DNA from 2 places in the Streptomyces sp. NPDC001410 genome. Region 2 is predicted to be linked to the other one. Evidence: riboswitches for the same ligand, from Rfam matches in the RefSeq annotation. Region 2 holds a riboswitch; the other holds the start of a gene.

Region 1 (3,202 bases), on a different contig from region 2:
TTGGCCACGTGGCCGGTTGCCTTGACGTTGTAGAGGGCTCGTTCGACCTTGCCCTCCTCGTCGACGATCACCGTGGAGCGGATGACTCCGACGACGGTCTTGCCGTAGAGCTTCTTCTCGCCGAAGGCGCCGTATGCCTCCAGGACCTTCTTGTCGGGGTCGGCCACCAGCGTGACCTTCAGGGACTCCTTCTCGCGGAACTTCGCCAGCTTCTCCGGCTTGTCCGGGGAGACGCCGATGACGTCGTAGCCGGCGGAGGCCAGGACCTGGAGGTTGTCCGTGAAGTCGCAGGCCTGCTTGGTGCAGCCGGGAGTCAGGGCCGCGGGGTAGAAGTAGACGATGACCTTGCGGCCCTTGTGGTCCGACAGGGACACCTCGTTGCCGTCGGCGTCGGGCAGGGTGAAGGCGGGGGCCACATCCCCGGGCTGGAGTCGCTCGCTCATCGGTCCAGCGTAACGGGGGGCGTTGCGGCGCGGTGGAGGCTGGAGCTGACAGACTGTCCGGGACAGCATCAGGAGACTTCGGAGGCCGTACGGTGGCGGACACGTCGGACACCAGAACCCCGGCGCAGATCGAGGCGGACATCAGGCGCCGTCGCGAAGTGCTGGCCGAGACGCTCGACGAGATCGGGGTGCGGGTGCATCCGCAGACGATCGTCGCGGACGCCAAGGCCAAGGTCGTCGCCAATATCGATCACACGGTCGGGCGGGCCTACGTCCAGGTCAACCGGGTGGTCAGTGAGGTGCGGGCGCAGTTCGTGGACGAGGAGGGCGCGCCGCGGCTGGAGCGGGTCGTGCCGGTCGCGCTGGTCGTCGTCGGGGTCGTGGGCCTGCTCGCGGTGGGGTCGCGGCGGCGTAAGCGCTGACCAGGGCGGAGACGAGTAGTGGCCCGAGGTCGTACGAGCCCGTCCTAGGCAGGTAGGTTCGAGGCGTGAGCGCCAACAGAAACAGCAACCCTCAGCACGACAAGCTGCCCATCCGGATGCTGCACGACCGGGTTCTCGTGCGGCAGGACGCCGGTGAGGGCGAGCGGAGGTCGGGCGGCGGCATCCTGATTCCCGCGACCGCGGCGGTCGGGCGGCGGCTGGCCTGGGCCGAGGTCGTCGCGGTGGGGCAGAACGTACGGACCGTGGAGCCGGGTGACCGGGTTCTGTTCGATCCGGAGGACCGGGCCGAGGTCGAGGTGCGGGGCGTGGCGTACGTGCTCATGCGGGAGCGTGATCTGCACGCGGTGGCCGCCGACCGGTTCGAGGGCGGCGAGGACTCCACGGGTCTTTATCTCTGATCTTTATCTCTTTGTCTCTGATCAGAAGCTGAGAAGGTGAGGAGGGGCTGGTGACGGTTGTCACCAGCCCCTTTGTCGTTCCCTTGCTATGTTCGAAGGAGCCCGACGAGACGCGCCGTACCGGGATGCAGGCAAAGACGACGCACCGCAGAGAGTCGTCCGTTCGTCTCGGAGGTGTGTGTCGTGGCCTGGGTGCTGCTTGTCGTGGCCGGTCTGCTCGAGGTCGGCTGGTCGATCGGGATGAAGTACACCGACGGGTTCACGCGGGTCGTGCCCAGTGTGCTCACCGGTGCCGGGATCGTCGCCAGCATGGTGCTGCTGTCGTACGCCGCCAGGTCGCTGCCGATCGGTACCGCCTACGGCGTGTGGGTGGGGATCGGGGCGGCCGGGGCGGCGGTGCTCGGCATGGTGGTGCTGGGTGAGCCGGTCACCGCCGCCCGGATCTTCTTCGTCTGTCTGCTGCTGGTCGCCGTGGTGGGGCTTAAGGCGACCAGCGGTCACTGACCCTTCCTAAGGTAGGCCTCCGGCGTCGCCGCCGGTGGTGCCTGTGCCTCCGCCGGGGGTGCCGCCGCCGGTGGTCGTGCCACCGCCGGTGGTGTCTCCGCCGGTGGTCGTGCCGCCGGCCGTGGTGCCGCCGGCCGTGTCGCCCCCGGTGGTGCCGCCGGTGGTGGTGGTCGTACCGCCGTCCGTCGTGCCCCCGGTGGTGGTGCCGCCGGTGGTGGCGCCGCCGGTGGTGGTGCCGTCGGTCGGGGTGCCCGTCGGGCCGCCGTTGTCCTGGCCGCCGGTGGTGGTGGCGCCGCCGGTGTCCTGGCCGCCGTCGGTGGTGGCGCCGTCGGTCGGGGCGTCGGTCGGGGCCTGCGTGCCGGGTGCCTGGACCTCGGCGCCCTGCTGCAGCTGGAGGTCGAAGTCGGTGACCGGCTTGCCCTTGAGGGCGTCCTTGGTGAACTGGGCCCAGATCTGGGTGGGCGCGCCGCCGCCGTTGATGCGCGGCAGGCCCATCGCGCCGTACAGCGGCTTGTGGGCCGCGGTGACCGGGTCCTGGCCCATGACGGAGACGACGGTGGCGAGGTCGGGGGTGTAGCCGGCGAACCAGGCGGCGGTGTCCTCCTCGGCGGTGCCGGTCTTGCCGGCGGCGGGGCGGCCGGCGGCCTGGGCGGCGGTGGCGGTGCCGGACTGGACCACGCTCTGCAGGATGGAGGTGGTGGTGTCGGCGGCCTCGCGGCTGACGGCCTGCTTGACGGGCTCGTCGGGGAGCTTGATCTCCTCTGCGCCGGCCTTGGTGATCTTCTCGATCATCGTGTACGTGCCGTGCTTGCCGTGGTTGGCGAGGGTCGCGTACGACTCCGCCATGTCCAGGACGCTGGCGGTGGCGGTGCCGAGGGCGATGGACGGGTAGGGCTGGAGGTCCTTGGTGTCGGCGGGGACACCGAGGGCCACGGCGGTCTGCTTGACCTTGGACGGGCCGACGTCGACGGCCATCTGCGCGTACACGGAGTTCACCGACAGGTCGGTGGCCTTGCGGACGGTGATGTTGCCGTAGGACTTGGAGTCCTCGTTCTCGGGGGCGTAGGGGCCGCCGCTCCAGCCCTGGACGGTCCGCTTGTTGGTGCCGTCGTAGTAGGTGTTCGGGGTGATGGTCTGGCCGGCCTGGGTGGTCGAGCCGTTCTGGACCGCCGAGGTGAACACGAACGGCTTGAAGGTGGAACCGACCTGGAAGTCACCGCGGGTGGCGCCGTTGGTGTACTGCTTCACGTAGTCGACGCCGCCGTACATGGCGACGACCTTGCCGGTCTTGGGGTCGACGGAGGCGCCGCCGGCGCGGACGGCGTTGTCGACCTTGTTGTTCTTCTTGTCCAGCTTGGACATCAGCTGGTCGTCGACGGCCTTGACGAAGGCGTCCTGCTTGTCCTTCTGGATG
Region 2 (3,202 bases):
GCGTCGGCTCTGTCGGCCGCTGTCCGGGGCGAACCGGCGGCCCTGGCCCGGGTCGCCCGTGGCCCGGCCGAACTCCTGGGCCGGGCCCTGCTGGTACGACCCGACGGCACGTACGAGGGCGCTCTCGGCGGCCACGCCCAGCTGGACCTGACGGCGGCGGCCGAGGCCCGGGCCCTGCTGGAGGCCGGGCGCACCGGCACGGTGGACGTCGCCGCGGACGGCTCGCACTGTCCCGGCGGCCTCACCCTGCTGGTCGAATCGAACATGCCGCCCCCGCGGATGATCGTCTTCGGCGCGGTCGACTTCGCCTCGGCGCTGGCGCGGGCCGGCAAGTTCCTCGGCTACCACGTGACCGTCTGCGACGCCCGCCCCGTCTTCGCCACGCGGGCCCGTTTCCCCGACGCCGACGAGGTCGTCGTCGACTGGCCGCACCGCTATCTGCGGCGCACCGCGACCGACGCCCGTACGGTCCTGTGCGTGCTCACCCACGACGCGAAGTTCGACGTACCCCTGTTGAAGGCGGCCCTCGCGATGCCGGTGGCGTTCGTCGGTGCGATGGGCTCGCGCCGCACCCACGAGGAACGAAATCGGCGTCTGCGGGAAGAGGGCGTGAGCGAGCGGGAGCTGGCTCGACTGCGCTCCCCGATCGGCCTCGACCTCGGCGCCCGTACGCCGGAGGAGACCGCCCTGTCGATCGTGGCGGAGATCGTTGCCGCCGGACGCGGCGGGACGGGCGTTCCTCTGACCGGCACGAAGACGCCGATCCACCACCGCCAGAAGGGACGCGACGAGGCTACGGCCGCCTGAGGGTCGATGCCGGCCCCACCGGGCTCAGGCCCGGGGGCACAGCACGAAGTCCGCGTAGGCGCGCCAGGTGAGGTCGGCGCCGAGTTCGGTGAGCGCGTCACGAATCCTGCGGAGGTGAGCCGGGGTCAGCTGGAGCGGGGGCTCGTCGGGCTGGTAGGTGGTGCGGACCGGGTAGTCCACGCCGGGCTCGGTGGTCATCTCGATGTGGCAGCCGAGCACATGGGTGACGGGCCGGCGGTCGGCGAACTCGATCAGACGGTCGATGCTGCGGGCGAAGGCGGGGACGTCCTCGATGTAGAGCCGCCCGGGATACACGCTGTCGCCGGTGAGCAGAAGGCCGGTGGCCGGGTCGTAGTACGTGACGGCCGCCTGGTGATGCCCCGGGGTGGCCAGACACTCCAGCACCCGGCCGCCCAGGTCGACGCGGGCCAGGGCGTCCGGGTCCGCGTCGAACCCGAAGTACCGCCAGGCGCCGGCGCGGTCGGCCCCCACCACCGTCGTGTCGGGGCGATCGGTGAACTGGTCGTCGCCGGCGACATGGTCGCCGTGCCCGTGGGTGTGCAGCACCAGCAGCTGGTAACCGTCGCGGGGGTGCCGGGTGAGCCAGTCCGCGAGGAGCCCGTCGACCACCCGGCGCAGGGGGAAGAGCTCGGCGGACCCGGTGGCGCCGGTGTCGATCAGCACCGCCCGTTCGTTGCCGCACAGCAGGAACAGGAACGGCGCCTCATAGTGCACCGCCATGTTCTGCCGCAGGATGAACGTGTGCTCGTCATAGGCATGGACCTGGATGTCCGGGTCGGTGTTGTGCTTGGCCGACGGCGAGCCATGGATCCACCGCACGTCCAGTGGACGGGCCTGGGGAGGGGCGCTGCTGAAGTCGATCAGGTGCGTGCCAGTGTCCACGATGCCTCCGAGCGTGCGTCGTCTTGGCGGGCCGGGTACGGCGCACATCTCGTCCGGGGCAGGCACGTCAGAGCCTCCGACGGGACGCTACCACGGCGTCCGACGGGGCCCATGGCCGTCGTCGCACGTCCTGCCGTGCACGCCGCAGGGGCCTTGGACGGCGGCCGCCGTAGGGACCCTGGGCGGCGGCATCACGGCGCCCCGACACTTCCGCCCGCCGCGTCCGACAGAGGAGCCGGCTCGGCCGGCTGGTCGGCGAGCAGGCAGGCGGTGAGTGCCGCGATGTCGTCCTGGAGGCGGTTGTGGCTGTAGGCCATCAGGTCGCCGTGGAGCTGTTCCAGCAGCTCCCGCGGCGGAAGGGGTCCCCAGGAGCGCAGCCGCTCGAGGAGGGGGTAGAAGGTGCCGTGGGGGTCGCGGGTCTCCGTGATGCCGTCCGTGTACAGCAGGAGCTGGTCGCCGGGCCGGAAGTCGTAGACGTCGACGTTGTACGGCGCTCCGACCAGCACGCCGAGGTTCAACGGCGGAGCCGACCGCCCCCGGTCCAGCTCGCGCACCTCGTCGGAACGGATGAGGAGCGGGGGCGGATGACCGCAGTTGACGATCCGGACGAGATGACCTTCGGTCGGGATCTCGGCGAAGACGGCGGTGACGAACCGCTCGCCCACCTCGCCTCCGCCGAGCAGCATCGCCCTGCGGCCCATGCTGACCTCCACGCGGTCGGCCAGGGAGGGCAGATCGGGTTCGTCGTGCGCCGCCTCGCGGAACGCGCCCAACAGGGTGGCGGCGGTCTCGACCGCGAGCAGACCCTTGCCGCGGACGTCGCCGATGAGCAGCCGGACCCCGTACGAGGTGGGGACGGCCTCGTAGAGGTCGCCGCCGATGCGCGCCTCCGCGGCGGCGGAGAGGTAGAGGCTTTCCAGCAGAAGGTTGCCGATCCGGTGCGGCACCGGCCGCAGCAGGACACGCTGCGCGATCTCGGCCACGAAGCGCACGTCGGCGAGCGTGCGTTCACGGCGGGTCCGGTGGGCGGCCAGGACCGTGCCGATTGCGCCCACCAGGATGGTGCAGATGTAGGAGGCCACGTAGTGGCGCTCCCACAGGTAGCCGACGGACCGGCCCGCACAGCAAGGGGTACCGGCCAGGACCCCTTCGAAGAGGACCGCGAAGACCGTGACGGCGGCGACCCCGAGCGGACCCTGGGTGAAGGCGGCCAGCAGCGGCACGGTGATCAGCGCGAAGCTCACCGGCCAGTCCACCGGCGTGAAGGGTTCGATCAGCAGAAGGGCCGCGACGAACAGCGCCGGAAGCCAGCGCATCCACGCCGGAGGCGCGGGCAGCTGGGTCCGTACGGCCATGCCGGCCTCCGGCTCCCGACGGGTACGCCCGAGCCTCACCCGGTGCTCCCGCACGCGCCCGTCGCCGGAGCCGCCGACTCAGCCCGGGAAGCGTGCCGTGCCGGTGGACGACTTGTCTGACGGTTCGGCTTACGCGG

The links. Region 2 has a riboswitch for guanidine ahead of ACFY3C_RS08190 (MBL fold metallo-hydrolase). Riboswitches for the same ligand answer to the same signal wherever they lie in the genome.
Region 1: it holds a riboswitch for guanidine, as region 2 does, so the genes downstream of both, ACFY3C_RS04225 (multidrug efflux SMR transporter) here and ACFY3C_RS08190 (MBL fold metallo-hydrolase) in region 2, are expected to answer to the same signal.

Annotation. Positions count from the first base shown of each region.
Region 1 covers NZ_JBIAWE010000002.1:159,823-163,024, reverse strand. The annotation lists gene bcp (thioredoxin-dependent thiol peroxidase) at 1-443, opposite strand, end outside; gene ACFY3C_RS04235 (DUF3618 domain-containing protein) at 536-865, shown strand; gene ACFY3C_RS04230 (GroES family chaperonin) at 982-1,284, shown strand; guanidine-III (ykkC-III) riboswitch at 1,361-1,431, shown strand; gene ACFY3C_RS04225 (multidrug efflux SMR transporter) at 1,468-1,788, shown strand; gene ACFY3C_RS04220 (transglycosylase domain-containing protein) at 1,795-3,202, opposite strand, start outside.
Region 2 covers NZ_JBIAWE010000003.1:333,660-336,861, forward strand. The annotation lists gene ACFY3C_RS08185 (XdhC family protein) at 1-807, shown strand, start outside; gene ACFY3C_RS08190 (MBL fold metallo-hydrolase) at 832-1,710, opposite strand; guanidine-III (ykkC-III) riboswitch at 1,723-1,790, opposite strand; gene ACFY3C_RS08195 (PP2C family protein-serine/threonine phosphatase) at 1,902-3,065, opposite strand.